DNA from 2 places in the Rhizobium sp. NFR12 genome. Region 2 is predicted to be linked to the other one. Evidence: predicted binding sites of a transcription regulator. Region 2 holds the regulator's gene; the other holds the start of a gene.
What was found. The regulator LexA, encoded in region 2, represses DNA repair genes until DNA is damaged. The targets are predictions, from matches to a motif close to TGTTCNNNNTGTGTTCNG.
Positions count from the first base shown of each region.

Region 1: the regulator LexA is predicted to act here: its motif matches at 7,447-7,464, upstream of BLW69_RS06350 (ATP-dependent helicase).

Region 1 covers NZ_FNWM01000001.1:1,307,839-1,324,212, forward strand. The annotation lists gene pncA (bifunctional nicotinamidase/pyrazinamidase) at 1-87, opposite strand, end outside; gene BLW69_RS06335 (YeeE/YedE family protein) at 392-1,615, shown strand; gene BLW69_RS06340 (DUF2778 domain-containing protein) at 2,111-3,571, shown strand; gene BLW69_RS06345 (amidohydrolase) at 3,617-4,762, opposite strand; gene BLW69_RS06350 (ATP-dependent helicase) at 4,831-7,407, opposite strand; gene BLW69_RS06355 (efflux RND transporter periplasmic adaptor subunit) at 7,626-8,804, shown strand; gene BLW69_RS06360 (efflux RND transporter permease subunit) at 8,801-11,986, shown strand; gene BLW69_RS06365 (aminotransferase-like domain-containing protein) at 11,997-13,433, opposite strand; gene BLW69_RS06370 (DMT family transporter) at 13,528-14,391, shown strand; gene BLW69_RS06375 (FAD-binding oxidoreductase) at 14,479-15,894, shown strand; gene BLW69_RS06380 (AsmA family protein) at 15,982-16,374, shown strand, end outside.
Region 2 covers NZ_FNWM01000002.1:1,067,075-1,083,448, forward strand. The annotation lists gene gltA (citrate synthase) at 1-1,159, opposite strand, end outside; gene BLW69_RS12535 (ComEC/Rec2 family competence protein) at 1,497-4,001, shown strand; gene lexA (transcriptional repressor LexA) at 3,982-4,701, opposite strand; gene BLW69_RS12545 (VOC family protein) at 4,894-5,769, shown strand; gene kdsA (3-deoxy-8-phosphooctulonate synthase) at 5,774-6,619, shown strand; gene eno (phosphopyruvate hydratase) at 6,748-8,022, shown strand; gene BLW69_RS12560 (aminotransferase-like domain-containing protein) at 8,193-9,437, shown strand; gene BLW69_RS12565 (PhzF family phenazine biosynthesis protein) at 9,689-10,603, shown strand; tRNA gene BLW69_RS12570 (tRNA-Lys) at 10,787-10,862, shown strand; gene BLW69_RS12575 (hypothetical protein) at 10,945-11,184, opposite strand; gene BLW69_RS22790 (BA14K family protein) at 11,373-12,134, shown strand; gene BLW69_RS12585 (LysR family transcriptional regulator) at 12,143-13,081, opposite strand; gene BLW69_RS12590 (alpha/beta hydrolase fold domain-containing protein) at 13,245-14,039, shown strand; gene BLW69_RS12595 (efflux RND transporter periplasmic adaptor subunit) at 14,112-15,284, shown strand; gene BLW69_RS12600 (efflux RND transporter permease subunit) at 15,431-16,374, shown strand, end outside.

The sequences.
Region 1 (16,374 bases), on a different contig from region 2:
CGGCACGATGTCGTCACCGTGGGCAACAGCGAGGTTTCCGCCCGGGCAGAAGCCATTCTGGATGTCGATCAGGAGCAGCGCTTTCATAGATCGTCCTCACGAGTGGTTCTTCCTTGTCACACGAAGATGCCAAGCATGGCGGCATCGATCAAGCCTCTTCTGCGCAACACGATCGTCGCTCCAAATCACTTGTGACGAAACGGTCGGCCTTGGTGGCAGGTTCTGCGGTCCTCTGATCTCCGCGTTTTCTAGGATTTCGAAAGATATCTCGATCGCTTTAGCTGACCGATCTGAAATCTCAATCCGGTTTCGAGCCCAATGTTGAAACGTGATTCCTCGTCGGATGCGGACCACGACCCTATCTAGAGGTCATCTTCACGGAGTTTCTCCCATGTCACTGTCGTCTTCGCTAGAAACGCGGGCTGAAGGCCTGCCGCCGATCGGTTTTCCCGGTCTCGGCGCTCTCATCGTGCTTGTTGTCGGCACCGTTGCGCTCGGCCTCGCTTATGGTCCAGCCCAAGGTGCGCTCTTCCTCATCGGAGGCGGGCTTGGCATCGCGCTCTATCACGCGGCCTTCGGGTTCACGTCTGCCTGGCGTGTCTTCATTGCGGAGGGCCGGGGCCGGGGTCTTCGCGTTCAGATGATTCTTCTGGCGCTTGCCGTCATCCTGTTTTTCCCGGCTCTATCCAGTGGCGTGCTGTTCGGCACCGAGGTGCGTGGCAATATTTCGCCGGCCGGTATCGGCGTGATCGTCGGGGCCTTCATGTTCGGCATCGGGATGCAGCTTGGCGGCGGTTGTGCATCCGGCACGCTGTTTACCGCCGGTGGCGGCAATGCGCGCATGCTGGTGACCCTGTTCTTCTTCATCGTCGGTTCGGTTCTCGCCACCATCCACTTCGACTGGTGGGTCAGTCTTCCTTCGCTGCCGCCGACGTCTCTGTTCCAGACCTTCGGTGCATTTGGCGGCATTGCGGTATCGCTTGCCATCTTTGCGGCGATCGCCGCGATCACTGTGGTCGTCGAGAAGCGGCGCAACGGCGCACTTGAACAGGCACCACCTTCGCCACGGCATGGTCTTGCCCGCTATCTGCGTGGTCCGTGGCCGCTGGTGGCTGGCGCGATTGCACTCGTCATCCTCAATTTCGCGACGCTCGCAATCGCCGGCCGTCCCTGGGGGATCACGTCCGCCTTCGCGCTCTGGGGTGCGAAGGGCGCGCAGGCGATCGGCTTTGATCCGACAGCCTGGGCCTACTGGCAGCAGCCGGGGAATGCCAAGGCTCTGGCCGGAAGCGTGTTTGCCGATGTCACATCCGTCATGGATTTCGGCCTCATCGCGGGCGCCATGCTGGCGGCGGCGCTGGCCGGAAAGTTTGCTCCCAGCCTCGACATTCCGCTGCGTTCGATCCTTGCGGCCGTCGTCGGCGGTCTGCTGCTCGGCTACGGTGCGCGAATCGCCTATGGCTGCAATATCGGAGCCTATTTCTCCGGCATCGCGTCCGGCAGCCTGCATGGTTATCTCTGGGCAGTCGCGGCGTTTGCCGGAAATGTGCTGGGTGTGAAATTGCGGCCCTTCTTCTTCATGGAAGGTCGGTCCATTCGCCGGGCCGACGGTTGAGCCGTTCACCGCATCCCTTCAAAACTCCACGATCCATGGGCGCCTCCACAGAGGCGCCCATTTTCGCATGTGGGTTCAGGCAGAGTGTCGCCACACTTCGGCTCTGGCTTGCCGCATCTTACCCCCTCAAAATTGCGGGTGCGATTTCGTACCTCAAATGTCGCACCAGTTAAAAACCGGTGTAAGTCTTGAGTTTGTTAACTTTTGTCGCTAAACAGCAACAGTCGACGAGCTAGACACCGGACTTGCGGGCAGGGTCGAACACCCCTTTGCCGCATTTCTGCTTAACTTCCGGCGGTATGCGCTTTTAAGTGCACCACCGAAACCAAATCGGGGCGGCGTAAAGACATTGGTTACCATAATCGTTCATTCTCATATGCAGTCGATTGGCGGCGATGAGCAGATCCTGTCTGCTTTCTCAGTCCGCTTTGATCTTGCGGGCAAGACTGCGAAAGCGGTTCTTGCCGGTGTGAGTAACGGTTCGGGTAACGAGTAATGGCGCGTCAGTTGGAATCCAAAGCTTCGAAGCAGAACGGTCGCAAAGCGGCATCGAAAGCATCCTCGGCGCAGGCGCGCCGCAAGAAGTCCCGCTCACTCATGACGAATATGGCGCTTGGCGTCGGCTTTACCGTGGCGGCGCTGGTTGGCGCCTCGATGGTCACGGTCGCGACCTCGGTCAAGTCTGCCCCCAGCATCAGGTTCGAAACGGCCCTGCTTGCGCCACCAACGGCGCGCGAGCATCTCGTGGCTGCATCGGCGCGCACTGCGGACCGCAATCTCGATATTTCGAAATTCTCTCGCCTTCCAGGCAGCGCGCCGGCCGAGCCGAAGCGCGGTCGTCTGGAAGGAGCGCAGCTTGCTGCTCTCTCTTCCCAGCGTCCTGATGACGCAAGCGTTCGTCAGTCGATGCATCTCGCGATGGCAAAGGCTGCCCGTCACGCCGAAACCGAACAGCAGTTTGCGGCCCTTGGCAAGCTGCGGCCCGGCTCCGACCAGATCAAGTCCGCCCTCGGTTCTGCCATGGAAAGTCTTGTGGTCGTAGCGCCACGCGGTAGCGAAGCTCTGGGCGCAATGCCCGACATTCTCCAGGAAGTTCAGCCGGCGACAGAGGTGGCGGAACTCGACACGATGAAGCCGGTGGAACTCGCGTCGCTCGAAAGCGATCTGCCGGAAAGCATGTCGGAGGATACGGTGGCGATTGCCGAACAGGCGACGCCGCTGCCTTCACCTGCGCCGACATCTCTCGCCCAGGCGCTGCCGAAAGCCGGACCACTGCCGGTCCTGCGTCCCGGTGCGGCCACCACCAGCGCTTCCATGGCCGTCGCTTCCGTCAAGCCTGAAAAGCCGAATGCACTTGCCGCAATCGCAGCCGTCGCACCGCAAAAGCCTGGCCGTGGCGACAACGATAACGACAAGCCAACCGTGCTTGCCTTTGCCAAGCCGAATAACCCGATGCGCGAAGAGCCTCTCGCGCCGTCGCAGGGTTCGCCGAAGTGGCCTGGTATCGGGACCAAGGTTGCGATCTACGACATCACCAACGGCGTGGTCATCATGCCGAATGGCAGCAAGCTCGAAGCCCATTCCGGCATCGGCAGCATGCGCGACAACCCGAAGTTCACGCATGTGAAGATGCGCGGCCCGACACCTCCGGGCACCTACAAGCTGTCGATGCGCGAATCGCTGTTCCACGGTGTTGCGGCAATCCGATTGACACCGACCGACGGCAAGGCGCCTCAGGGCCGCACGGGTCTTCTCGCTCACAGCTTCCTGCTTCGCGTTCGCGGCGACAGCCACGGTTGCGTGGCCTTCGCCGACTACGACAAGTTCCTCAAGGCCTTCCAGCGCGGCGAGATCACCCACATGATCATCGTGCCGAAGTGGGATGGCAAGCGACCCGGCGCCGGCCCAAGCGGCGGCGGCATCATGGCAAAGCTGTTCGGCAACAAAGACGCCTGATCAAACTCAAAACAAACGGAGCCTTTTAGGCTCCGTTTTTCGTTGTCAGCCCAGCGTCTGCCGCGTTGCGGCCAGGAAGATACGCGCGCCGATCGCAATCAGATCGTCGGGATAATCGTAAGTCGGGTTGTGCAGGGCAGGGTGGCTTTCGCCGGCGCCGAGAAACAGCATGGCCGATTTCGAGACCGTAGCGAAGCGACCGAAATCCTCCGAAGCGCGATAGGCTTCCCCAGCGACATGCGGCACGCCCTCGGCATCCATGGCGGCCCTTAGGATGTCGGCTGCAGCGGGATCGTTGATGCAGTGGCCGAACACATCCTGATAGGACACGGTCAGGGCCAACCCATCCGCCGCAGCCGCGTCTCTCGCCATTGTCTCCGCCTGTTCGACAAGAGCGGACATCTGATCATCCGTCGAGGTACGCAGCGTCACCCAGATCTCCCCATGCGCCGGTGAGATGCCCGCCGCGGGTTCACCGATCGTCACGTGGGTCACGGTCGCTCGCACGAGGTCGTCGTTTTCGACAGAGCCTGCCGAAATACCGCTCAGGGCTGGCAGCAGCCTGGCCACGGCCGAAACCGGCGAGATCCCGGTCTCTGGCCATGCCGCGTGGGCAGTCTTGCCGGTCAGGATGATTTTCATGCCGCGCGACGCGCAATTGGTCGGTCCGTCCTTCAGATGAACGTGGCCGAGCGGGATGCCCGGCATGTTGTGCAGGGACAGGCTGATATCGGGCGTCAGGTCCCGAAACTTGTCGTCGGCAAGGACCGCTGCCGCCCCGGCGCCGGTTTCCTCCGCCGGCTGGAACAGGAGAACGACACGACCCTTCGCTGGCCGCCGACGTCCGAGCGCGCGGCCGACCGCCGCAAGCGTTGCCATATGCCCGTCATGGCCGCACATATGGCTTTTTCCCGATACCTTCGACTTGTGCTCGGGGTCGCCGAGTTCCTCGATCGGAAGAGCATCGAGTTCCGCGCGCAGCATCACCGTCATTCCGGGCACGCCACTGTCGTAGACGACCGCGACGCCGGTGCCGCCAATACCTTCGACCACCGCGTCCGGACCGGTCTCCGACAGGAACCGCATCACCTCGCGCGCCGTCTCCGCTTCCTCACCGGAGACATCAGGCATGGTATGAAGCCGGCGGCGCCATGCGGTGAGTTCGACGACGTCGCTGTTGCTGAGGAAGATGTCATTCATCGAATTCTAAAGCCCTCATCATGGTCACGACCCTCGTTTGCGAGTGAGTAGACGTCTCGTCAGCCCGCCTTCTCCACGAACCCGTCCAGCACCCGCTTTTGCCCTGCCTTGTCGAACTCGATCGTCAGCTTGTTGCCTTCGATCGCGGTGATATTGCCGTTGCCGAACTTGATGTGGAAGACCCGGTCACCGGTGGTGAATTTCGACGGCGTGTCGGTTGTCGATTTGGCGACCAGCTCGCCGTCGATCGTGCGGCCGCGGGGGCCGCTTTCGCCGTAGCCGATGCGTTCCACGGCGTGGCCGGAGCGGCTGCCCCAGTTGTCGCGGGTGGCATCTGTCTTGTTGGCCTGGGCGCGTTTCCAGCCGGGCGTCGAATAGGAGTTGCCGGCGAAGGCATCCGCCTTGTCGAAGCGCGACTGGCCGTAGCCGCCGCGGCCGCCATAGCCACCGAAGCTTGAGGATTCCGATGCCGCGACATCGACATGGCTCGGCGGCAGTTCATCAAGAAAGCGCGAGGGCATTGTGGATTGCCACAGGCCGTGAATACGCCGGTTCGAGACGAACCAGATATGGCAGCGGCGTTTCGCGCGGGTGATGCCGACATAGGCGAGGCGGCGTTCCTCCTCCAGCCCGGAGCGGCCGCCTTCGTCCAGCGCGCGCTGGTGCGGGAACAGGCCTTCCTCCCAGCCGGGCAGGAACACGGTCTCGAATTCCAGACCCTTGGCCGAGTGGAGCGTCATGATCGAGACGGCATCGAGGTTCTCGTTGGTCTCGGCATCCATGACGAGCGAGACGTGCTCTAGGAAGCCGCGCATGCTCTCGAACTGCTCCATCGAGCGGATCAGTTCCTTGAGGTTTTCCAGCCGCCCCGGCGCTTCGGCGGTCTTGTCGTTCTTCCACATGTCGGTATAGCCCGACTCTTCGAGGATCTGCTCGGCCAGTTCCGTATGCGGCACGGTTTCGAGACGTGCCTGCCAGTTGCGGAAATTCTGCACGACATCGAACAGGGCCTTGCGGGCCTTCGGCTTCAGCTCGTCGGTCTCGATCATTTCGCTTGCGGCCTGAAGCATGGGCACATCGCGGGCGCGGGCGCTGTCATGCAGGTAGCGTATGGTCGTGTCGCCGAGGCCGCGCTTTGGTGTGTTGACGATGCGCTCAAAGGCAAGGTCGTCGGCCGGCTGGCAGACCATGCGGAAATAGGCCATCGCATCGCGGATCTCGAGCCGCTCGTAAAAGCGCGGGCCGCCGATGACGCGGTAGTTGAGGCCGAGCGTCACGAACCGGTCTTCGAACTCGCGCATCTGAAACGAGGCGCGCACCAGGATCGCCATGTCGTTCAGCGCGTGTTTCTTGGCATCGCTGCGACCATCGCCGCGCTGCAGCCGTTCGATCTCCTCACCGACGGCACGGGCTTCTTCTTCGCTATCCCAGGCAGCGTGGACGATCACCTTTTCGTCCTCGGGATCGACCCGGTCGGTGAACAGCGTCTTGCCGAGGCGTCCTTCGTTATGGGCGATCAGATGGCCGGCAGCGCCGAGGATGTGCTCTGTCGAGCGGTAGTTGCGCTCAAGCTTGATGACCTTGGCGCCCGGGAAATCCTTGTCGAAGCGAAGGATGTTTTCCACTTCGGCACCGCGCCAACCATAGATCGACTGGTCGTCGTCGCCGACGCAGCAGACGTTTTGCGGCACGTCCTTCGGACGCTGAGCGAGCAGACGCAGCCACATATACTGGGCCGTATTGGTGTCCTGATACTCGTCGACGAGGATATAGCGGAACCGCTGGTGATACTCCTTGAGCAGATCCGGTGCCTTGCGGAACAGGGCGATCGGGTGCAGCAAAAGGTCGCCGAAATCGCAGGCGTTGAGCGTGCGCAGGCGGGCCTGATAGGCGGCATAGAGTTCGCGGCCCTTGCCGTTGGCAAAAGCTCGGGCGTCGCCTTCCGGAATGTCGGGCGGCAACAGGCCCTTGTTCTTCCAGCCATCGATCATGCCGGCGAACTGCTTGGCCGGCCAGCGCTTGTCATCGAGACCCTCGGCCTGGATGAGCTGCTTGATCAGGCGCACGACGTCGTCGGTGTCTAAGATGGTGAAATCGGATCGCAGGCCGACCAGCTCCGAATGGCGCCGCAGCAGTTTGACGCCGATCGAGTGAAACGTGCCGAGCCACGGCATGCCTTCGACGGCGCCGCCGACGAGAACGCCGATGCGCTCCTTCATCTCGCGCGCCGCCTTGTTGGTGAAGGTCACGGCCAGGATCTGGCTCGGATAGGCGCGGCCGGTTTCCAACAGATGGGCGATGCGGGTGGTGAGCACCCGCGTCTTGCCGGTTCCAGCGCCGGCAAGCACCAATACGGGACCATCCAAAGTCTCGACCGCTTCGCGCTGCTCCGGGTTGAGGCCGGTCATATAGTCAGGCGACGGCCGGTTGCCGCCGCGCGCCGCCATGGCCCGCGCCGCGATCCCCAGACCACCGGAGGCGCCGCCGGCACCACCAGCAGGAACGGCAGCCGAACCATGGTTACCAGCCGATGCCGGCACCGGGCGCTGGTCCGATTGGTCTTCGCCTCGCGCCTTGCGGGGGGCGGGCTCCGGCTCCTCATCGAAGAAAGGGATGTCGTCGTAACTGTTACTCATCCGGCCAATGTAGTGATTCGGGCTCGAAAGACCAGCCGATGTTCTCTTTTCATTCCTATGTTTCCCCTAGGAATCGTCCGGATCCGTGTCGTTGAAGCTCTGACACATCCGTGAAATCGCGTGATGTTACAAAACAGTAAGGTAGGTTCCTCGACCTTGCCAGTTGGGCGCGAAACGGGGATACTTGCACCACTTATCGATAGACTTGCGAGGAATGAATGCGGATCTGGAACCAGCTTCTGATGTCGGTTGCGGTACTGCTCGGAGGGCTCTGTCTCTGGGTCTACCTGTCGGCAGATGCCGGGCGGTCACTGATTTCGATGGGCGTTCCCGCAGGAGTGGTGATTTCCATCAATCCTGATGTCGCCGAGCCGGCGGCCGCAACGGTTGCGGGCGCACCGGCTTCGTCATCGCGCGGCGGGCAGCGGGGCGGCGGTGAGAGCCAGGTGGTGTTGGTTGCAACCAGACCCGTCGGAACCGGTGTGGTCAACGACAGACTGTCGGCGATCGGTGACGGCGAGGCGATCCAGTCGGTTATCGTGATGCCGCAGGCGACGGGCACCGTAAACGAGATCCTCGTCAAATCCGGCGACATGGTCAAAAAGGGCCAGATTCTTGCGCAGCTCGATGACGACGAGCAGATCATCCTGCGCGATCAGGCGCAGGTGGTGTTGCGCAGTGCGCGTGAGAAATCCGATACTTACCGGAACCTCAAGAGCTTCTCCCGCCTCGACGTGCTCGACGCGCAGATTGCGTCCGAAACGGCGCAGCTGACGGTCACCAACGCCGAACTGGCGCTGAAGCGTCGCTCGGTCGTTGCGCCGATCGACGGGATCGTCGGCATCGTCGCGGTCAATATCGGTGACAACGTCACGACCGCAAGCAATATCGTGACGATCGACAACCGTACCGAGCTACTGGTGGATTTCTGGGCGCCGGAGCGTTTCGCGGTTCAGGTCAAGCCTGGCATGCCGGTCGAGGCCGCCTCCGTCTCGCGTCCAGGCCGCACCTTCGAGGGTTCGGTCGAGGCCGTCGACAACAGGGTCGATCCGGCAAGCCGTACGATCCGCATTCGTGCCAGAATTCCCAATGTTGATGACGAACTCCGCGCCGGCATGTCTTTCGGCGTGACGATGCGGTTTCCGGGCGAAACCTTTCCAAGCGTCGATCCGCTTGCAGTCCAGTGGGATGCGAAAGGCTCGTTCGTCTGGCATATCGTCGATCACAAATCGGTCAAGGAGCGGGTGAGGGTCATCCAGCGCAATCCCGATGCGATCCTCGTCTCGGCCAATCTGAAGGATGGCGATGTCGTGGCAACCGAAGGGTTGCAACGGGTCCGGGAAAATGGTGCCGTCCGCATTGCCGGTGAAAAGCCGCCGGAGGTCGCCAGCCGATGAGCAGCAGCCACAGCGGTAACGCCAATAACAACGGGTCGTCCGGCCAGTCTTCCGGAAAGCAGAACAGCTTTACCGCGCTCTTTGTGCGGCGGCCGGTCCTTGCCGCGGTTCTCAACACGCTCCTCGTCGTCGCAGGCCTTGCCGCTCTTGCCGGCGTCGAGGTGCGCGAGTTGCCGGATGTGGACCAGCCGGTCATCACCATCCGCACCACCTATGACGGCGCTTCTGCCCAGACGATGGACCAGGAGGTGACCGATATCATCGAGGGCGCGGTTGCCCGGGTCGCCGGCCTCAAGGCCGTTTCGTCGGAATCGCAGTTCGGCCAGAGCCGTGTCACGCTGGAATTCAACGACACCGCCGATCTTGCGGTGGCCGCCAACGACGTGCGCGATGCGCTTGGTCGTGTCACCGGCCAGTTGCCTGACGACGTGGACGAGCCGCGTATCATCAAGGCCGATTCCGACAGCCAGCCGATCATGCGGCTTGCCGTTACGTCCAACTCGTTGTCGATGGAAGACCTGACGCTTCTCGTCGATAACGAGGTCTCCGACCGGCTTGCGTCGGTTGACGGCGTCGCTGACGTGGAACTCTACGGCGACCAGGAAAAGGTCTTCCGCGTCGACGTGAACCAGACGGCGCTTGCCAGTCGTGGGCTGACGATTGCAGACCTCTCCGAGGCGCTATCGACGGCTGCGCTCGACGTGCCCGCCGGGTCGCTGGAATCCTCGACGCAGGACATTGTCGTGCGGGCGACGGCGAGCCTGACCAAGCCCGAAGACTTCGAAAACGTCATGCTGGGCAACAATGTCCGGCTGCGCGATGTGGCAACCGTGATGCTGGGGCCGGACGACGGCACGACGGCGTTGCGATCGAACGGCGTTCCCGGCGTCGGTCTCGGCGTGCTGCGCCAGGCGCAATCGAACACGCTCAGCATTTCGGAAGGCGTGCGGGCCGCCGTCGCCGATCTCCAGAAGACGTTGCCCGAGGGCACGCGCATTGCCATCACCAGTGACGATGCGGTCTTCATCGAAGGCGCGCTGCACGAGGTCGAGATCGCGCTGGCGCTGTCGGGCACGATCGTCATTGCAGTCATCTATCTCTTCCTGCGCGACTGGAAGGCGACGCTCATCCCGGCGCTCACCATGCCGGTGGCGCTGATCGGGACGCTGGTCGCGATCTATGCCGTCGGGTTCTCGATCAACATTCTGACGCTTCTTGCAATCGTGCTTGCGACCGGCCTTGTGGTGGATGACGCGATCGTCGTTCTCGAAAACATCGTGCGACGACGATCGGAAGGCATGGGTCCGCGCGCGGCCGCCGTGATCGGCACGCAGGAGGTTTTCTTCGCGGTGCTTGCGACGACCGCGACGCTTGCCGCCGTATTTATTCCGCTGTCGTTTCTGCCCGGCCAGATGGGTGGCCTGTTCCGCGAGTTCGGTTTCGTTCTGGCGTTTGCCGTCGCGCTGTCTTCGGTCACGGCGCTGACGCTTTGCCCGATGCTTGCGTCGCGCATGCTGACCAAGCCGATACAGGAAAAGAACGACGGCCTGCTTGGCCGGTTCGGCACGCTGTTTGCCAATTTCTACCGGGTGACGCTGCATGCCTGCCTTGGCGCGCCGGCGATCGTCATCGTCTTTGCGCTGCTGTTCGGCGGTGCCGGCTACATGGCCTTCAAGACGGTCAAGAGCGAACTTACCCCGCCGGAAGACCGGGCCATGGTCATGCTGCGGGCGACGGCGCCCGAAGGCATCAGCCTGCAATATATGCGCGACAAGCTGCAGCAGATCGAAGAGAAACTGCAGCCGCTCGTGGCGTCCGGCGAGATCCAGAACATCTATTCGATCTCGGGGCAGGGTGGCGCCACCAATAACGGTTTCATGGTTCTGACCCTCGCGCCTTGGTCCGAGCGGGAGCGCAGCCAGGCCGATATCGTCCGGGATATCAACGCGGCCACCGCGACCGTGCCCTCGCTTCGCGCCTTCGCGACGCAGCAGAACAGTCTGCGTATCCGCGGTGCCGGCAACGGGTTGCAGATGGCGATGGTCGGCACCGATCATGAAGAGCTGACGGCCGCCGCGCTGAAACTGGTGGACCAGCTTCGTGCGAGCGGATTGTTCGATACGCCGCGTCTCAACAACGAGCCGACACAGGCCCAGATCTTCGTGTCGGTGAACCGTGAGCGGGCATCGGATCTCGGAATCGACATCACCAATCTCGGCACGTCGCTGCAGTCTCTTCTCGAAGGCCGATCTGTGGTGGACGTGTTTGTCGACGGCGAGGCGACGCCGGTCAAGCTGACATCGACGACGCGTCCGATCGATGACCCGACGGATCTCGAGAACATTTTTCTGAAGGCCAAGGATGGCCGCATGGTGCCGCTCTCCACCGTCGCGACGCTCGAGGAACGGGCCGTGGCGCCGAGGCTCAACCGCGAACAGCGGCTTGCGGCAGTCTCCTTCTCGGCCAGCCTCAAGGACGGTGTCTCGCTCGGTCAAGCGGTCCAGGCGGCGACCGAGCTTGCGCAGCCGCTCCTGCCAGCTGGATCACGTCTGATACCGTTGGCAGAGGCTGCGACACTCAAGGAAAACTCGAGCGGCATGGCGCTGACATTCGGCTTTGCGATCGCCATCATCTTCCTGGTGCTTGCGGCGCAGTTCGAAAGCGTTCTGTCTTCGATCATCATCATGTCCACGGTGCCGCTGGGACTTGCCTGCGCCGCCTTCGCCTTGGTTCTCACCGGCTCAAGTCTCAACGTCTACAGCCAGATCGGGCTTGTGCTGCTTGTCGGGGTCATGGCGAAAAACGGCATTCTGATTGTCGAGTTCGCCAACCATCTGCGCAACGAGGGCGCGTCCTGCCGCGAGGCGATCGAACGGGCGTGCGCTATCCGTCTTCGACCGGTGATGATGACGATGATCGCGACCGTGATCGGCGGCGTGCCTCTGGTTCTTGCCAAGGGCGCCGGTGCCGAAGCCCGTATCGCGCTCGGCTGGGTGATCGTCGGTGGCCTCGGCATGGCAACCATGGTGACGCTCTACATCACCCCTGTCGCATACTTGTTGATCGCCCGCTTCTCCAAGCCACAGGTGCACGAGGAACAGCGGCTGCAGGACGAGCTGGAAAGCGCCCGCAAGGGACGCGCCAACGATACGAAAGAGCAGCAGCTGATGGCAGCCGAGTAAGGGCTTGCCTTCAGGTCGCGTTTTCGGGGTTTCGCATGTCGGCGAAAATCTGCTTCAGGACGTCGTAGATACGGCCGTCGAGCGATTGCGAAACGTTGAAGCGCATTGAGCTCGTCGCTGAGTGCGACGGGCTGAAGACATTGCCCGGGGCAAGCACAATGTTGTGCTTCAGTGCCGCTCGCGCCACGTCGGCGGAATCGAGACCGTCGGGCAATCGGCACCACAGAAACATGCCGGCCTGCGGCTCAATCCAAGGCACGATGCCGATCGCCTTCAGCCGTCCCGATACCTCGACCCTTGCACCGGCGAGCCGCCCCCTTATCGTGTCCAGATGCTTGCGGTAGCTGGCATCGCTCAGCGCCTGGTAGACCAGTTCGGACGCAAGCGACGGTCCGCCGAACGAGGTTGCGATCTTGAGGTCCGTCAGACCCTCGATCCAGTCGCGCTTCGTGGCGATGAACCCGCAGCGGACGGAAGCGGACAGCGTTTTCGAAAAGCTGCCGATATGAATGACCCGGTCCAGACCGTCGAAGGCAGCGAGCCTCGGTGCCGGCGTATGCTCGAAATCGGCAAAGATATCGTCCTCGACGATCGTCAGGCCGAACTGTTCGGCAAGCTTCAGGACGCGATGCGCGGTGACGGGACTAAGCGTTGCCCCGGTCGGATTGTGGACTGCCGAATTGGTGATGTAGAGGCGAGGGCGGTGTTCGGCGAGGACGTTTGCGAAAGCGTCGAGATCAGGCCCGTTCGGCGTATAGGGCACGCCGACGATCCGGGCGCGATGGGCGCGCAGGATCGCCTGGAAATTGAAATAGCACGGGTCGTCCACGAGGACTGTGTCTCCCGGCTCGATCAGGAACCGGCAGAGAAGGTCGATCGCCTGGGTGCCGGAATCGGTCAGCACGATCTGGTCGGGTGACGCCTCGATGCCGCGCTCTCCCATTCTGCGCGCAATCAGGCTTCGAAGCGGCATCATGCCGAGCGGAGAACCGTAGTCCGTAAGTGCTGCCGTATTGCCGCGGGAAAGCGTGCGAAGCGATCGCCGCAAGGTCTCGTCCGGTAACCAGGATGGCGGTAGCCAGCCACAACCCGGCGTGAGGCCATCGCGCCGGACATCGAGCGATTGCCGCGACACCCACAGAGGATCAACGGCGCGGTCGAGCTTCGGACCGATCTGCGCGAGCGACAGGGGTGCCGTATGGTTGGCAACGTAGAAACCGGAGCCGGGGCGGGAGGTGATCACGCCCTCAGCCGCCAGCCGGTCATACGCATCGACGACGGTGGAGGTGGAGACTTTAAGAGTTGCCGCGAGGCTTCGCACGGAGGGAAGCTTTGCTCCGGGCACGAGGCTGCGCCCGGAAATTCGTTGCCGGATGGTCGAAACGACCATGGCGACCTTCTGCCCACCTTGCGTCCCCAAGTCCATCCGTACTGCCTCATGCACCATTACAGTTTCGTCAAATCGTACCTGAGTGTAGCTGTCTCTGCCAGGGGCTTGCGCGCATAAGCATCGAAGGCTTTTGGTAGGGGTATGCAAGCTTATGGATCGTTCTCTTTCAGGTTGGATCAACGGCATGATCGGCGTGATCATCTTCAGCGGCTCGCTGCCGGCGACAAGGGTTGCCGTCACGCAGTTCGATCCGGTTTTTCTGACCGTTGCCCGTGCCGCGATTGCCGGCATCCTCGCGCTCTGCATTCTCCTTGTTTTCCGGGAGAAATGGCCGTCGCGCCGCGACCTCGTGTCTCTTGTGGTCATCGCGCTCGGCGTCGTGGTGGGTTTTCCGCTTCTCACTGCGCTGGCACTCCAGCACGTGACATCGGCCCATTCCATCGTCTTCATCGCTCTGTTGCCGCTCGCCACCGCATGCTTTGCGGTTCTGCGCGGTGGCGAGAGACCCAGGCGGGCATTCTGGATCTTCGCGATTGCCGGAAGCGCCTGCGTTGCCGGTTTTGCGCTGTCGCAGGGTGTGATGGCGTCACCCTATGGCGACGGCATGATGCTCGCCGCGGTTCTCGTCTGCGGCCTCGGTTATGCGGAGGGTGGCCGCCTGTCGCGGACGCTCGGGGGGTGGCAGGTGATCTGCTGGGCGCTTGTTCTGTCGCTGCCGGTGATGGTCGTCATCACGCTTACGCAGCTGCCGCCGGATTTCTCAGCAATCCGCATGCCGGCATGGCTTGGCCTCGGTTATGTCTCGCTGTTCAGCATGCTGATCGGTTTCATCTTCTGGTACCGCGGGCTGGCGCAGGGCGGCATTGCGGCGGTCGGCCAGTTGCAACTCACGCAGCCATTCTTCGGCCTCGTGCTTGCCGCCCTGCTGCTCGGTGAAAGCATCAGCCCGATGATGATCGTCGTGACGCTTGCCGTCATCCTCTGCGTCGCCGGGGCTCGCCGCTTCGCGCGATAGGCCCACCGTACCGATGCGGGGTTGTTCGTTCTGGACAAACCTTGCCGTGTCTCCTAACCAAGCCGTAGCATCTTGAGGAGACGCAGCATGGCAATTCGCGACGTGAAGGCAGGCCAACGGAACGAGGAGGGCATTGCCGCGGTCCTCGGGATCTTGAAACAGGCCTTCGGCGAGCGGTTCCAGACCGGCCAGTCGTTCCGCGAACAGCATGCACACACGACCACCTATCTTCCGGGCCAGCTTCCCGATGGCGTCGTGTTCGTCGAGACGAGCGACGATGTGAAGACCGTGGTGAAGGCTTGCTCCGAACACCGGGTTCCGATGATCCCGTTTGGCGTTGGTTCCTCGCTCGAAGGTCAGGTCAATGCGCCGTCCGGCGGCATTTCGATCGATTTCAGCCGCATGAACAAGGTCCTTCGCATCAGCCCTGAAGATCTCGACGTCACCGTGGAGCCAGGCATCACCCGCGAGGAGCTGAACCGCGAACTGCGCGATACCGGCCTGTTCTTTCCGATCGATCCCGGTGCCAACGCAACGATCGGCGGCATGGCGTCAACTAGGGCGTCCGGTACCAACGCGGTGCGTTACGGCACGATGAAGGACAATGTCCTGGCACTGACCGTCGTGACCGCCGATGGCGAAGAGATCCGCACCGCGCGTCGCGCCCGCAAATCCTCGGCCGGCTACGATCTGACCCGGCTTTTCGTGGGCTCAGAGGGTACGCTCGGCGTGATCACGTCGGTGACGCTGAAGCTTCAGGGCATTCCGGAAAAGATCGGCGGCGGCGTCTGCGCCTTCCCGAGCGTCGAGGCAGCCTGCGATGCCGTCATCATGACCATTCAGATGGGCATTCCGGTTGCGCGTATCGAGCTTCTCGACGACGTGCAGATCCGCGCCTGCAATGCCTATTCGGGCCTATCCTACCCGGAAAAGCCGACATTGTTTCTCGAATTCCATGGTACCGAGGAGACGGTTCGCATCCAGTCGGAACAGTTCGCCGAGATCGCGTCCGACTGTGGTGGTGACGAGTTCCATTGGACTGCCAATGCCGAGGAACGCACGAAGCTGTGGAACGCCCGCCACAATGCCTACTGGGCAGGCCGCGCGCTCGATCCTTCGCTCAACGGCCTGTCCACCGATGTCTGCGTGCCGATCTCGCGGCTGGCGGAATGCGTGGCCGAGACCCAAGGCGATATTCGCGACGCGGGGCTTCTGGCACCCATCGTCGGCCATGCGGGCGATGGCAATTTCCATGTTCTCGTGCTTTTCGACGACAAGGATCCGGCTTCCGTTGCCAATGTCGAGGCGTTTACGGGACGCCTGAGCCGCCGTGCTCTCGCGATGGACGGAACCTGCACCGGCGAACACGGCGTCGGGCAGGGCAAGATGTCCTATCTCGACGAGGAACTGGGCGGTGCCGTCGAGCTGATGCGGTCGATCAAGAAAGGCTTTGATCCGCAAAACCTCTTCAATCCGGGAAAGATCTTCCGCATCGCGGAATAACACTTCCCAATGATTGACTTGCCAGTCCGGCGCGTGGAACTACTCTTGCCGTAGAAACAGGGAGATAGGCCGGTGCTCGGACGCATCATGTTGGCTTTGGGCGGATTGGTCGTGGCGGCGCTGTTTGCGGCGCTGCTGGTGCCGTTCTTTGTCGACTGGTCGAGCTTCCGCGTCGCTTTCGAGGATCAGGCCAGCCGTCTGCTCGGCAAGAAGGTCGCCGTCCACGGCTCGGTCGATGCGCGGATCCTCCCATTTCCGTCGGTTACACTGCATGACGTCCGCGTCGGCCAGGACGTCGATGGCCAGCCGCTCGTGCAGGTGGCGCAATTCTCGATGGATATGGAACTCGCGCCGTTTCTTTCCGGCGAGGCACGCATTTTCGATATGCGCATCGACAAGCCGAAGGTTCGCTTCCGCATCCTGAAGGACGGCACGTTCGAATGGCTGCGCGGCAGTCGCCCGACGATCGCGGCCCGCAGC
Region 2 (16,374 bases):
GCGCGAACAGAACGGTGAACATCGTCGTGGGGAAGCCCATCGCCTTCAAGGTGATGCCCGAATAGAAGTCGATGTTCGGGTACAGCTTCTTTTCGATGAAGTAGGGGTCCGTCAGAGCAATCTTCTCGAGTTCCATGGCGACCTGCAGAAGCGGATCGTCCTTGTGACCGAGTTCCGCCAGCACTTCATGCGTGGTCTTCTGCATGATCTTGGCGCGCGGATCGTAGTTCTTGTAGACGCGGTGACCAAAGCCCATCAGACGGAACGGATCGTTCTTGTCCTTGGCACGGGCGATGTATTCCGGGATCTTGTCGACGGTCCCGATCTCGGTCAGCATGTTGAGCGCTGCTTCGTTGGCGCCGCCGTGAGCGGGGCCCCAGAGGCAGGCAATGCCGGCAGCGATACAGGCGAACGGGTTTGCACCCGAGGAACCTGCGAGGCGAACCGTCGAGGTCGACGCGTTCTGTTCGTGATCCGCGTGCAAGATGAAGATGCGATCCATGGCGCGCGACAGGACCGGGTTGACCTTGTATTCTTCGCACGGCACGGCAAAGCACATGCGCAGGAAGTTGGAGGCGTAATCCAGGTCGTTCTGCGGATACACGAAGGGCTGGCCGATATGGTACTTGTACGCCATGGCGGCGAGCGTCGGCATCTTGGCGATCATGCGCAGCGACGCAACCATCCGCTGGTGCGGATCGGTGATGTCGGTGGAATCGTGATAGAAGGCCGAGAGAGCGCCCACGCAACCGCACATGACGGCCATAGGATGCGCATCGCGGCGGAAGCCGGTGAAGAAGCGGCTCATCTGCTCGTGGACCATGGTGTGCATGGTTACGCGATGATCGAAGTCCTTCTTCTGGGCAGCCGTCGGCAGTTCTCCATAGAGAAGCAGATAGCAGGTTTCCAGAAAGTCACCCTGTTCAGCAAGCTGCTCGATCGGGTAGCCGCGGTGCAGGAGAACACCCTTGTCGCCGTCGATATAGGTGATCTTGGATTCACAGGATGCAGTCGACGTGAAGCCGGGGTCGTAGGTGAAGGCACCGGTTTGCTTGTACAGGGCTGCGATATCGATAACATCCGGCCCAATCGTGCCCGATCGCACCGAGAGGTCGACTGTCTTATCACCAAGTACGAGATTTGCGCTTTGTTCCGTCATTCTGATCCTCCAACCTGTTGGCGGCATGGCGCCCAGAAAGCGCCATAAGAGTTAAGCGTCGCAAGTTAGCTATATGATCCTAAAGGTGATGCCAAGCGCTCCTGCGACATTTTGTGCAGCGCGAAAATAATTTAGGCAGGACACGTTTAAAAGATGCCCAACCTCATGGTGTAAGAGGCCGTAACGTGAAGGAAAACCGCAGCTTGGCGAATGTGTTGACGAGGAGAATATAAACGCGCAGGTTGCGTTTATCAATCACCGTCTCTGCAGCGGAGCCGGCGGGATAAACCATCATGGCGAATGGCGGAGCGATTTTGAGGCAGCCAGCAGCAAGCCGATGATGCTTGCTTCGACACCCCACGCAATCGCACTCTGGACGCCCGAATCGGCATCGCAGACAATGCCCGCGGGAGTCCGGAATGATGGTCGAAACGACCATCATTCCGAGGATGTTTTCCTGGGATATGTGGTCAGAGACCGGCCCGTTTCCAAATGGCTGTGCACGTCGTTGAGCGAGGAGCTTTCCCACGGTCATGTGTTCCTCTTCCTGCCTGTCTTGCTAGACGCCGGCGCTGCGACCTGGTTCGCACTTCCTTGGACGCCATCGCCATTCATTCTCGCAACCATGCTTGCGATCTCGATGGTGACCGCAGGGCTGACACGGTATCGCGCGCATCCACTGTCTCGTGCCAACCTTGTACTCTGCCTGCTTCTCTCCGGTTCTGCGCTGGCAGCGCTCGAAACCTGGCGGTGTTCGACGGTCGTGCTCGATTCGCCCGTCACGACGACCATCAGCGGGATTGTCGAACGACGCGAAGCCGATGCACAGCGCCGCTGGCGCTATATCCTCAGGATCGAGCAGACATCTGAGCCCTCGCTTTCACGACCGCCACAGCGCGTCTCGGTTCTTGCCAGAAGCCAACACGACCCTGCAGACATCGGAGAGCGCGTTTCCGGCCGTGCCAGTCTGTCGCCACCCTCTGGCCCGGCGCTTCCCGGATTGAACGATTTCGCCTTCTCCTCCTACTTCGATCAAATCGGGGCCGTTGGCTTCTTTTACGGCGCGCCTAGCGTACAACCGGCGATCGATGACCAACCCGGGTTATGGTCGGACATGCAGCGAGGGCTTTTTGCGCTTCGCAGCGCAATCGGCAATCGCATCCGCGATACGGTCAAGGGGGATGCGGGCGCTTTTGCTGCCGCAATCGTGACCGACGAGCGCCGTGCAATTTCCCGTGAGACGACCGAGGCGCTTCGTCTGTCCGGACTGGCCCATATCGTCGCGATCTCAGGCCTCAACATGGCGCTGGCAGCCGGTATCTTCTTCGTCGGCGTTCGCTCCGTCCTGTCGCTGTTTCCAGGCTTTGCGCAGGCCTATCCGATCAAGAAGTTTGCCGCGTTCGGTGCGCTTGTCATGGCGACCGCCTATTACCTGATTTCCGGGTTCGGGGTTTCCGCCGAGCGGGCCTATATCATGATGGCGGTGATGCTGGTCGCCGTGCTCGTCGATCGACCCTCCATCAGCCTTCGCAACGTCGCCCTTTCGGCAATCATCATCCTCGCCATCTCGCCGTCGGAGATTCTGGGTCCGAGTTTCCAGATGTCGTTTGCGGCAACCGCGGCACTGGTGGCAGGGTTCGCCCTCTGGACGCGATATTTCGCGAAAGGAAAGGAGGAGACAAAAGGTAGCAACCGTTGGATAACGGGTATTGCGGCGACGTTGCATTTCATTGCCGGGATCGTGGTGACGTCGCTGATCGGCAGTACGTCGACGTCGATCTATTCGATCGAGCATTTCCACCATCTGACCACCTACGGCCTCGCGGCCAATCTCGCGGCCATGCCGATCATTTCCTTCGTGGTGATGCCGGCAGGTCTCGTGGCCATGCTGCTGATGCCGTTCGGGCTGGATGCTCCCGTTCTGTTCATCATGGGCGAGGGGCTGCGGATCGTCATTCGCATTGCCGAGATCGTCGCCGCATGGGGCGGCGATATTGCCATCGGCCGGCAGAACCCGCTTTTCCTGCCTCTGGCGACGGCAGGCTTTCTGCTTCTGACGCTGCTGCGCACGCCGCTGAGGTTGACAGGCGCGCTGTTCATGGCGGTGGCTTTGCTCTTTGCGGTCCGCTCAGGCTCGGCGCCGAGGCCTGATATCGTCATATCCGAAGACGGCGCATCGGTCGGCGTGATCCAGGATGACAAGATCACCCTCAATCGAACCCGACCGCCGGGATTTATCTACGATCAATGGCGGCGAGCGCTGGTGCTTGAGACCGGAGAACAACCGCTCGCCTTGCCGGTTCTTGCCTCTTCGGAACCAGCGCGAGGTGCCAGCCTTGCGAAAAGCGATGACAGACCACCTGGACCACATTCGCGACCGGATTTGACGCGCCGGGAAATCGAATATGTCAGGGGTTTTCTTCAAGCATTGAAGCCCGGACGATTCGCCTGTCTGCCGAAAATCCTGTGCGCGGCGCAGACTGCTCAGGACATCCGGATCGTCACCGTCGAAGACAACCGATACACCGGTCTTGCCTGCGATGTCGGTCGGATCATCGTCTCGCCCGGCGCACGCTTCGATACTTGCCGCTCCGGCGCCTTGCTTCTCAGCGGGCGGACGTTGCGCCGGACTGGCGCACTGGAAATCACCATTATTCCGAACGCGACAGCGCCAGACATCAAGATTACGGCGGCGATGCGAGACAGCGCACAGACCTCAAGCCGTCCGTGGACCGTCCACCGGTTCTATGACTGGCGAACGGGACAATTCGACTTTGGCATCCCGGAGGCTGTTGCTGCGCATCTCCGGGATGACACCGTTCTTAATGATAGCGGCGAATAAGGCCGACAAGCTTGCCCTGGACCTTCACCCGGTCGGGCGGGAAGATGCGGGTCTCGTAAGCCGGGTTTGCCGCTTCCAGTGCGATCGAGGCACCCTTGCGGCGGAACCGCTTCAGGGTCGCTTCTTCCTCATCGACCAGGGCAACGATGATATCGCCTGGACTTGCGGTGCTGGTATTCTTGATGATGACGGTATCGCCATCGAGGATGCCGGCATCGATCATCGAATCGCCCTTCACTTCGAGCGCGTAATGATCGCCGGAACCCAGCATCTCGATCGGAACGGCGATGTCATGGGTGTTGTTCTGGATCGCGGAGATCGGCACGCCGGCAGCGATTCGACCCATGACCGGAATGTTTGTCGAGAACGGATTGTCCGCCATGACCGGCGCCGGCTTCTGAGCGACGACCGGTTGCGTTTTGCCGAGGCTTCCCTCGATGACACTGGGAGAAAATCCCCGTCGCGGATGAAGGTTCGCCACATAGGCGTCAGGCAGCTTGATCACTTCGAGCGCGCGTGCTCTGTTCGGCAGACGGCGAATAAAGCCACGCTCCTCGAGCGCGGTGATCAGCCTATGGATGCCGGACTTCGATGCAAGGTCGAGAGCGTCCTTCATTTCGTCAAACGACGGCGGCACGCCTGATTCTTTCATCCGCTCGTGGATGAACAGAAGTAACTCCTGTTGCTTGCGTGTCAGCATGGACGGGACCCTCAGAATTGGAAACAAATGCAGAACGGACGCTATATGTTCTATCTGTGTTCCGCAAGCCCCAAATTTCTGCTCAAGAATAGTCTCATTTCAGCGTTCGATCACGTATTCAGTTCGTGCGCAGCACTTGCCGAGTTTCCCGCGATAGCCAATGTTCTGCGGAATAAGACTTTGGGGGTGTAAGTGGGTAACAAGTCAGTCGATCATTTGGTTCTGCCCGTTGCAGATCTGGCGTCAGCGCGGGGGAGGTTGACCGCTCTCGGCTTTACTGTGGCACCTGAAGGTGTTCACCCTTTCGGCACGGCCAATGCCTGCATATTCTTCGCGGATGGCTCGTACCTCGAGCCACTGGCCATTGTTAACCGTCGGCAAGCCTCGCTTGCGGCAAAACGAGGCAACGTGTTCACCGATCGCGACATCCGCTTTCGCGGCCAGCGGAAAAGGGAAGGTCTATCGGCGGTGGTCGTCGGGACGCAGGATGCAGCGGCCGATCATATCCGTTTTGTGGACGGGCACATGTCTGCGGGCGAGATGCTTCAATTCTCCCGCCCGATGCAGTTGCCCGATGGTAGGGAGAGCGAAGTCTCATTCCGTCTGGCCTTCGCGGCAGTTCCCGAGGTCGATGACATCTTGCTGTTTTCCTGCCAGCGAATGGCCGCATTACCGGAAGATCGCGGTGGTCTTGATGAGCACGCAAACGCCGTTACAGGCCTTCGAGAGATCGTATTTTCTGCAGATGACCCGCTGGAGTTTCTGCCGCTTTTCGAAACCGTGTTCGAGACGCAACCCGAGCAAGGGAAAGACGGTCTGCGGATCGAAGCTGCCAATGCCAGCATCCGCATTCAATCCAACGACACGTTCAGCGACGAGTTCCGGTCTTCGATGAAGCCCTTGTTATCGTCGCGCCTCGCTGCGCGCGGGATCATCTTCAAGACCACCGATCTCGCCGTGACAGAGATCACCCTTGCTGCTAATGACGTCGCATTCATCCGCAGGGATGGCCGCGTGATCGTGTCGGCAGCCCCGGGGCAAGGTGTGGTTTTCGGTTTCGAGGAATAGTGAAATGACAGTCTCCGCCAATTCTGAAGTGTCCGTGGGCGAGGGGAGTTCGAAAGTCGTTTTTTCCAACACGGCAAAGCTCTCGCTGATTGCCGGTCCCTGCCAGATGGAAAGCCGTGATCACGCCTTCATGATCGCGGGTACGCTTGTCGAACTCTGCAAGAAGCTCGGCCTCGGCCTCGTCTACAAATCCTCCTTCGACAAGGCCAACCGCACGTCGATCTCCGGCAAGCGCGGCATCGGCTTGGACAACGCGATGGCAATCTTTGCCGATCTGAAGACGGAATTCGGCTTTCCCGTTCTGACCGACATTCACACTGAAGAGCAATGCGCTCTCGTGGCGGATACGATCGATATCCTGCAGATCCCCGCCTTCCTGTCGCGCCAGACGGACTTGCTCGTCGCGGCCGCAAAGACGGGTTGCGCGATCAACGTGAAGAAGGGCCAGTTCCTGGCGCCCTGGGACATGAAGAATGTTCAGGCGAAGTTCCTCGAAAGCGGCAATCCCAATGTGATGCTGTGCGAGCGCGGTGCCTCGTTCGGCTACAACACGCTTGTCTCCGACATGCGCTCGCTGCCGATCATGGCGGCTCTCGGAAGCCCCGTTATTTTTGACGCAACCCATTCCGTGCAGCAGCCCGGCGGCCAGGGCGGTTCTTCCGGCGGCCAGCGCGAATTTGTCGAAACGCTGGCGCGGGCAGCCGTCGCCGTCGGCGTTGCTGGCGTCTTTATCGAAACCCACGAAGACCCTGACAACGCACCGTCCGACGGTCCGAACATGGTCCACCTGAAGGACATGCCGCGCCTTCTGGAAAAGCTGCTGGCCTTCGACGCCATCGCAAAAGGCTGACGGCGTCGAAAAACCGCCGAATTGACTGGATTGTAATCCGCGTGTCATCGACGATCGAACAATGTCGCTGACCCGCCTGTTCGCTGAGCCTGGGCATTCAGGCTCGCACATCAACCGAGGAGAGACCCTTGACCGCCATTACCGACATCATCGCTCGCGAAATACTGGACAGCCGCGGCAATCCTACCGTCGAGGTGGATGTTTACCTGGAAGACGGCTCGATGGGCCGTGCTGCCGTTCCATCGGGAGCCTCCACGGGCGCGCATGAAGCCGTCGAACTTCGCGATGGTGGCAAGCGCTATGGTGGCAAGGGCGTCGAAAAGGCCGTCGAAGCCGTCAACACCGAGATCTTCGATGCGATCGGCGGCTTCGATGCCGAAAGCCAGATCCACATCGACAAGACACTGATCGCGCTCGACGGCACCCCGAACAAGTCGCGCCTTGGTGCCAACGCCATCCTCGGCGTCTCGCTTGCGGTCGCCAAGGCCGCAGCCGAATCGTCCGGTCTGCCGCTCTATCGCTATATCGGCGGCGCTTCTGCCCATCTCCTGCCGGTCCCAATGATGAACATCATCAACGGTGGCGCTCATGCCGACAACCCGATCGATTTCCAGGAATTCATGATCATGCCTGTCGGCGCCGAAACGCTGAAGGATGCCGTGCGCATGGGCGCGGAAATCTTCCACGTTCTCAAGAAGGAACTGGCAGCACAGGGTCACAACACCAATGTCGGCGACGAAGGCGGTTTCGCACCGGGCCTGAAGAGCGCGCCGGAAGCCCTCGACTTCATCATGAAGTCGGTCGAAAAGGCTGGCTACCGGCCGGGCGATGACGTCCACCTGGCGCTTGATTGCGCGGCCACCGAGTTCTTCAAGAACGGCAAGTACGAGCTGGAAGGCGAGGGCCGCTCGCTGGAGCCGGAAGCCATGGCCGATTACCTGGCAGAACTTGCCGGCAAGTACCCGATCATCTCGATCGAAGACGGCATGTCGGAAGACGACTGGGCCGGCTGGAAGTATCTGACCGACAAGATCGGCTCCAAGGTCCAGCTGGTCGGCGACGACCTGTTCGTGACCAACTCGGCCCGTCTGCGCGATGGTATCCGCCAGGGCACAGCCAACTCGATCCTCGTCAAGGTCAACCAGATCGGCTCGCTCACCGAAACGCTCGATGCCGTCGAGACGGCACACAAGGCAAGCTATACGGCCGTCATGTCGCACCGTTCGGGTGAGACGGAAGACTCCACGATCGCCGATCTCGCAGTTGCAACCAACTGCGGACAGATCAAGACCGGTTCGCTGTCGCGTTCGGATCGTCTGGCCAAGTACAACCAGCTCATCCGCATTGAGGAAATGCTTGGGCCGCAGGCCGCCTACGCGGGCCGCTCGATCCTCAAGGCCTGATCTTTCCGGTCGACTGAGGCAGAATATCCGAGAGCCCGCGCCACCTGCGCGGGCTTTTGCGTTTTACAATTCGTGATCGCACCGTACCAAAAACCGATAGGTCAGTATTGTTGACCTGTCGAAACTTATGTAAATCGAATCCAAGAATATTGAAATAAAAGGAAACGCCCGTGCTCGATTGGGACCATATTTTCGCGACGCGCTCCAGCCGCATGAAAGCCTCCGAAATCCGCGAATTGCTGAAGTTGCTGGAGCAGCCGGACATCATTTCGTTTGCCGGCGGCATTCCGGACCCGGCGCTATTTCCGGCGGAGGAATTTCAGAAGGCCTATGCGGATATCTTCTCGGGCGCTCAGGTGAACTCCGCGCTGCAGTATTCGGTCAGCGAAGGCTACAAGCCGCTGCGCGACTGGATCGTCGCCGATGTCGCCAAGATCGGCATCGACTGTACCGCCGACAACGTCTTCATCACGTCAGGATCCCAGCAGGCGCTCGATTATCTCGGCAAGCTGTTCCTGTCACCCAACGATACGGCACTCGTGACATGGCCGACCTATCTCGGCGCGCTGTCGGCATTCAATGCCTATGAGCCGGCCTACGATCAGCTCTCGGTCAACGGCAACCGCACACCGGAAGCCTACCGCGAAACGGCGTCGAAAGCCGGTGGCTCGGTGAAGTTTGCCTATCTGTCCGCCGACTTCTCCAATCCGACCGGCGAGACGATCGATCTCGCAGGCCGCGAAAAGCTTCTGGCACTCGCCGACGAACTCGATATCGCGGTTCTCGAAGATGCCGCCTATCAGAACCTGCGCTTCGATGGCGAACCGGTCTCGCCGATCCTCGCTCTCGACATTGCCCGCAGCGGCGGTATCGAGAAGACGCGCACGATCTACAGCGGCAGCTTTTCAAAGACGCTCGCACCCGGTCTGCGTGTCGGCTTCGTCATCGGAGCGATGCCGGTCATCCGCAAACTGGTGTTGTTGAAACAGGCGGCCGACCTGCATTCGTCGACGATCAACCAGATCGCCGTCGAGCATGTCGCTTCGCGCGGTTTCGACGAACAGGTTGCCAAGATCAAGCGGGTCTATAGCGGTCGCCGCGATGCCATGCTGGCGGCACTTGCGAAATACATGCCGAAGGGAACGATCTGGACAAAGCCCGAAGGCGGCATGTTCGTGTGGCTGACGCTGCCGGAGGGAATGGACGGTGCCGAGCTTCTGGCGAAGTCGCTGGCAACCGAAAAGGTCGCCTTCGTGCCCGGCAAGGCGTTCTACGCCGACGGCAGCAACGCCAACACGCTGCGCATCAGCTTCTCCTGCGCCAACGACGAGATGATCGACGAGGGCATCAAGCGGCTCGGAAGACTGATCGGCAATGCCGAGACCCGCGAGCACGAAGCGCTCCCGATCATCTGAATATCGTTTACTAGGAAAGGGCGAACCAGCGATGGCTCGCCTTTCTCACATACTGTTGGCGACCTGTTCACCTGCCGGTGACGGTCGGCTTCGGGTGCCGCCTATCGTGTCGACGCGTCCTCCTCCGAGGCGCACAGCGCGCCCGATTGCAAACGTCGCCAATCAATCACCAGCCGGTGACGTTGATCAGGGGTTGCGCCACGGGACGCCGTCGGGCAGTTTTGCGCCCGGTATATGAGGAGGAGTTTGCATTGGCGCGTCCCTACAGCATCTATGACGTTTTCACCGACGCTAAGCTTTCCGGCAACCCGCTTGCGGTCATCTTCGATGCAGACGGTCTCGACGATGGCGCGATGCAGGCCATTGCCAAGGAGATGAACCTCTCGGAGACGGTGTTCGTCCAGACGTCGACGAACACTACCCATTCGGCAAAGCTGCGAATCTTCACACCGGGCCGGGAGCTTCCGTTCGCGGGGCATCCGACGGTCGGGACGGCCATTGCCCTTGCCGAGCGCACCCATGGCCTCGACAGTGATCTTGATCTGGTCTGCGTTCTCGAGGAAGCGGTCGGTCCGGTTCGGTGCGCGGTGCGTCTGCGCCAGGGGGAGGTGGGCTTTGCCGAATTCGATCTGCCGAGGAAGTCGCAGCGGATCGACCTCGCCCTGAACCGTCAGGGCATCGCTGACGCGCTCGGCGTCGAGTTGAAGGATATCGGGTTCGAAAACCACGTCGCGTCGATCTGGAGCGCCGGTGTGCCTTTCCTGATGATCCCGCTGCACAATCTCGCAACTGTCCAGGACATGGAATTCGATGCGCCGCTCTGGGAGAAGGTCGCGCCCTTCGTCGAGGGTGCGCTCGCTTCGGCCTATGTCTATTGCCGCGGCGGCGTCCATCATCAGGCGAAATTTCACGCTCGGATGTTTTCGCCCGATATGGGCATAGCGGAAGACCCAGCAACGGGTGGGGCGGTGGCTGCATTGTCCGGCGCGATCCATCATTTCGATGGCCTCCCGGATGGACATCACCCTCTTCTCATCGAGCAAGGCGTCGAGATGGGGCGGCCGTCCTTTATCCATCTCCATATCGATGTGCAGGACGGGGCCATTGCAAAAGCCCGGATCGGGGGACAAGCGATCCGACTTGCCGAAGGTATTATCGAAATCTAGACGTTGTTTCACAACCTATTGATTTTGCTATTATAAGACAGGATATCGTCACAATCACGGTTCGCTGGTGCAAAAAAGAGGCTGCTGATCCAACAAATTTCGCGGGAGGTGCTGGACAAGCCCAAACTTCCTCTTTATACGGCCCTCACACCGGCGGAAACGACGCTTCGCCAAACCGGTTACGGGTGATTAGCTCAGTTGGTAGAGCAGCTGACTCTTAATCAGCGGGTCGTAGGTTCGAGCCCTACATCACCCACCAAATCAATCCTTTACATCGAAATGTTCAAATGCCGGTTTCACCGGCAAATGGCGTTTCCGTTGCCGTCGAGGACGCAGTTTCGCTATGTCGCGCCGACGCTTCCGGGGCGTCGTGACGGCCGTTCTTCGATGACGCCGGGTCTGCGCCCGCCGATATGGCCCGAGACGCCACCGCCTTCTGGCCTTCCTTCAAAATTCTCGTTTCCATAGGTGCCGTAATATCCGCCCGTCCCATCCGGCTGAATTTCGGTATTGCGAAACTGCTGTGCTTCAGCCGGCAAGGCGGCGAGCGTGACCGCAAAGGCAGCGATCAGGGTTCTCATCGGAATCTCCTCCCGTATGATAGTCTATCACAATCTGAATAGCGCAACTCTGGGGCTTCCTGCCGAGCAAATGTCGGCTTTTTTGTACCACCCTGCATTTGTCTCGGGCGAGGTTGCAATTCGTTCGGAACCCTCTGCGCGCGCATGCATTTTGTCCGCATGTTGAAAATCTGCGGAGCATCCTCGTCGTGAAAGCGATCCTTCTACTTCTGAGCGGGCTTGTCTTGGCCGTCACGGTTTTCTTGAGTGGCGTTGCGGCCACGGCCTATCTCATTGCCGAGCCGGCGCCTCATCGCTTTTCCAACGTTGACCATCCTGATCTTTGGACCTCGACACCCGTGGTCGTGAGCAGCGGCGATCAGCGTTACGAGCGGATTGCTGCTGTGACCGCAAAGATCGATTTGCCAGCGTCGGATGCGCAGGGGCAGCCCGTAGCTGCCCAGGACCAGGCGACGGATGCGGTGGACGGCGTCCAGACGGCTTCATTGGATGAGACAGACCAGGCGTCGGTAGACCCTGCGTCCGATGCATCGGTTAACCAGGCGCATGCCGACTGGTGCTTCGCGCGCTACCGTTCCTACAGGCTCGAGGACAACACCTACCAGCCTTACAGGGGTGGCCAGCGTCGGGCTTGCCAGTCACCGGTCGCAATGTCGCATGGTCAGGACAACATTGTTTCTGGCAACGAGGACACCGGCATCGAAGGCCAGGGGCTGGTTCAGCAGGTCAGCGCCACGAGCACGATGATCGGGCGTGGTCAAGACGGCCGTCTTGTGCGTGAAACTGACCGCTCGTCTTCGCCGCAAAACGCCTCATACGACGCAACATCCATGGGGAACCCGGCGCACGAGGAGTGGTGCCTGTCGCGGTACCGTTCATACCGCGCCAACGACAACAGCTACACATCCTACGGCGGCATGCGCCGCACGTGTCAGTCCCCCTACGGCTGAGACCTAGTTCAGCCCGTTTTCAGCAATGTGACCGTCGGCTGTTCGTCTTCCTTCAAGCCTTGAACCAGTTTGGCGAGCCAATCCACGAAGACCCGGACCTTGTTGGAGAGGTGCCGGGTTTGCGGGTAGACGATGTAGAGCGGCAGCGGTTCGCACTCCCATTCGGCGAAGATCTCGATGAGTTCGCCCCTCTGCACATGCTCCTGGACCATGAACCGCGCCGCCTGCGCGATCCCGAGCCCCGCGACCGCCGCGTTGACGTAGGAGCGCGCATCATTCACCGAGACGACGTAACGCGGCATGATCTCCAGCGTCTCATCCTCTTTGCAAAAGTCGAAGGTCATGATCCGGCCGGCCGTCGCGTTGAGGTAACCGACAGAGAAATGGTCGGTCTCCAGATCTCGCGGATGGGTCGGCATACCGAATCGCTCAAGATAGTTCGGGGATAGGTAATTGCGCATGCGAAGCTCGCCGACTTTGCGCGCAATCAGCGACTGGTCCTTGGGCGTGCCGCCTCGAAGAGCACAGTCGACATTTTCAGCAATGTAATCGACCAGCCGGTCGCCGACCCCGATATCCAGCTGGATCTGCGGGTAGCGCTGGTAGAATTCGCACAAATTGGGGATTACGACGAGGTCGGCGAACGCCCCTGCCATCTCGACACGCAGTCGGCCCGTGGGTTGGTTCTGCGATTTCGACATCGTGCCGTCGAGTTCTTCAAGCTCCGACAGGATCTGCACGGCGCGCTCGTAGTAGAGTGCTCCATCGGTCGTGACCATCACCCGACGTGTCGTGCGGTTGAGGAGCTTCGTGCGCAGATGCGCCTCCAGACCCTGGACCATGTTGGTGGCCGTGGTCTTGGGAATATTGAGGGTCGCGGCAGCACGCGTGAAGTTGCCCGTTTCGACGACGCGCACGAAGACGCGCATAGAGGAAAGCTGGTCCATCGTTGATCCCGTTCGAAAAGTTGTATTATTCGCCTATCCGGAACAGTGTTGCCGATTTCAGCGACTTGTGAGTTCTGTCAGGAACAATAATATCAGGGTCAAGTTATTCGGCAAGATGCCTTTCGCCAATGTGGCTTTTTGGCTCCATAGCGAGGAGGACTGGATGACGGACTGGAACAAGAACGCGGATATCGAATGGGCAGGCCTGCCCGTTTGCATACACCGTTACGAAGGCCAGCCGGCAGCCAAAGTCGCGCCGATTATACTCTATCTGCGCGGATCCGCATTCCAGCAAGGTGGCCTGCGGGACCGTGAAGTGCCGATCGGAAAAGTCTTCTCGGAGGCGGGTTCGATCGTTGTCGAGGCGGATTATGGTGCCGCCTCGGGCAACCTGTTTCCGCAGGCAATGGAATGCGCCTTCGCGGCGTTGGCCTATCTCAGCAGCAACCGCAAGCGCTTCGGGTCCGCCCGTTCCCCGCTTTTCGTTGCGGGCGATGAGGCCGGCGGCAACGTGGCGGCGGGTGTGGCTTTGAAGGCGCGAGACCAATTGCCGGGCGAGCTTCGGGGACAGATCCTTCTGTCGCCGATGATCGATCCGATGATGGCCTCGAAATCGTTTCGTCGAGCCGACGAGATCGGCATGCGCGAGAAATGGTCCGACGGTTGGAGCCATTATCTGCGTTCGGCCTGCGGTTTCCAGCATCCCTATGCTGCGCCCTGTCTGTGTTCGCGGCTATCCGGTCTTGCGCCGGCTCTGGTCGTGAGCTCGGAAGACGATCCGCTGCATGACGAGGTTGTCAACTATGCGGACCGGCTCGAAGCCTCGGGCGTCTCGGTCAGGCAGAAAATATTCCCGAAAGGCGCAGGCTGGACGGGTGTCTACAAGGGCGGGCAGGGGAACTGGATGGCGGGTCTTTCCGCCGAGTTCAAAGGCTTCGTCGAAACGTTGAGTGAATAAGCAGACGTCGATTTCTAGCGTTTGACAACGGTTTTCTCCTCCTCCCTGGGGCAGGACCGTCAGGAGATTATGATTATGTTGAAGATCAAAAACTGGGCCCCGTGGGGCGCCGGAATAAGTGTTGCTGCGCTCATTGCAGGCGCTTCGCTCTCTATCGATACGCCGACAGGCGCCCATGCGGCGCCCGCGGAAGCGGCGGCTCAGCCGGCGGTGCCGGTCACGGTTGCCGCCGTGCAGCCGAAGAACGTCACCACCTGGCAAGAGTTTTCCGGCCGTCTGGAAGCTGTTGATCGCGTCGAGGTTCGCCCAAGGGTGGCCGGCGCAATCCTGTCCGTGCATTTCCGTGAAGGCGGTCTCGTAAAGGAAGGCGATCTTCTGGTCTCGATCGATCCCGAGCCCTACAAGGCAGCCGTCGCTCAGGCGGAGGGACAGATGGCATCCGCCCAGGCAAGGCTTGATTATGCCGACACCGAGCTGGAACGGGGCAAGACGCTCGCCTCGCGCAACACCATATCGCAGAGCGATCTTTCGCAGCGTCAGAGCGCCCGCGCCGAAGCGATCGCCAATGTACAGGCAGCGAGGGCAACGCTGAAATCGGCGCAGATCAATCTGGATTATACCCAGATCCGTGCCCCGATCTCCGGGCGTGCAGGTCGCATTGAAGTCACCGTCGGCAATCTCGTGGCGGCAGGCTCTGCCTCGGCGGTGCTGACGACGCTCGTGTCGAGCAGCCCGATCTACGCAAGCTTTGATGCAGCCGAAGAACTGGTGGCCCGCACACTGGCCCAGGTCGACGTCAAGGACGGCGTGCCGGCGATTGGAGACGTTCCGGTTGAGGCCAGCACGCTCGCGTCAACGACGCCTGTCCGTGGCAAGCTGCAGCTGATCGACAACGAGGTCAACGCGGCAAGCGGCACGATCCGCGTCCGCGCTGTCTTCGACAATCCGGGCGGGCGCTTGATCCCCGGTCAGTTCGTGCGGGTCCGCATGGGTGAACCCAAGGCCGAAGATCGCCTTCTCGTCAGCGAAAAGGCGATCGGCACCGATCAGGACAAGAAGTTCGTGCTGGTTGTCGAAGCGGGCGACAAGGTCGGCTACCGGCAGGTTCAGCTCGGATCGGTGATTGATGGTCAGCGGATCGTCGAAAAGGGCCTTTCTGCCGGCGATCGTGTCGTCGTCAGCGGGCTACAGCGCATCCGCCCGGGCGCGATCGTGGCGCCGCAGGACGAAGTCGCCACCAAGTGACTTGATGCGGTCTGCTTCTCCCTAACTGGAGGGGCGGGCCGCAACCACAACTACAATTGCGAGACACGGTAAGCACTCGCGTCCTGCACAGGCCGCGAGAGGGGAGCCTGTTGTTTCTGTTCGACCCTGGAGAGAGGGCTTAGACAATGAATATTTCAAGATTTTTCATCGACAGACCGGTTTTTGCTGGCGTTCTGTCCATCCTGATCGTGGTCGCCGGCCTGCTTGGCATGCGCGCACTCCCGATTTCCGAATATCCGAACGTGGTTCCGCCTTCGGTCGTCGTGAAGGCGACCTATCCCGGTGCTAATCCGGTCGTGATTGCCGAGACGGTTGCGACGCCGCTAGAAGAGCAGATCAACGGCGTCGAAGACATGCTCTACATGTCGAGCCAGGCCACATCGGACGGCGTCATGACGCTGACCGTAACCTTTAAGCTCGGCACAGATCCGGACAAGGCGCAGCAACTGGTGCAAAACCGCGTCAGCCAGGCTGAACCGCGCTTGCCATCCGAGGTGAGGGCGCTCGGCATCACCACGATCAAAAGCTCGCCCGACTTCATCATGGTCGTCAATCTGGTCTCGGATAGCGACCGTTATGACCTTACCTACCTTCGCAATTACGCGACGCTGAACGTCAAGGATCGGCTGGCACGGATCGAAGGCGTCGGCCAGGTGCAGGTCTTCGGCGCCGGTGACTATTCCATGCGTGTCTGGATCGATCCGCAAAAGGCTGCCGAGCACAATCTTGCGGCAAGCGATGTGACGGACGCAATCCGCGCGCAGAACGTTCAAGCCGCAGCCGGCATTATCGGCGCCTCGCCGAACCTGCCGGGCACCGACCTGCAGCTCAACGTCAACGCGCAGGGACGTCTGCAGTCGCCCGAAGAGTTCGGCAACATCATCGTCAAGAGCGGCGCCAATGGCGAGATCACAAGGCTTCGCGACGTCGCGAGGGTCGAAATGGGCGCCGCCGACTATACGCTGCGGTCGCTTCTAGACGGACGCCCGGCCGTTGCCATTCCCGTCCTGCAGGCTCCTGGCTCGAATGCGATCGAGATCGCCGATACGGTCCGCGCGACCATGGATCA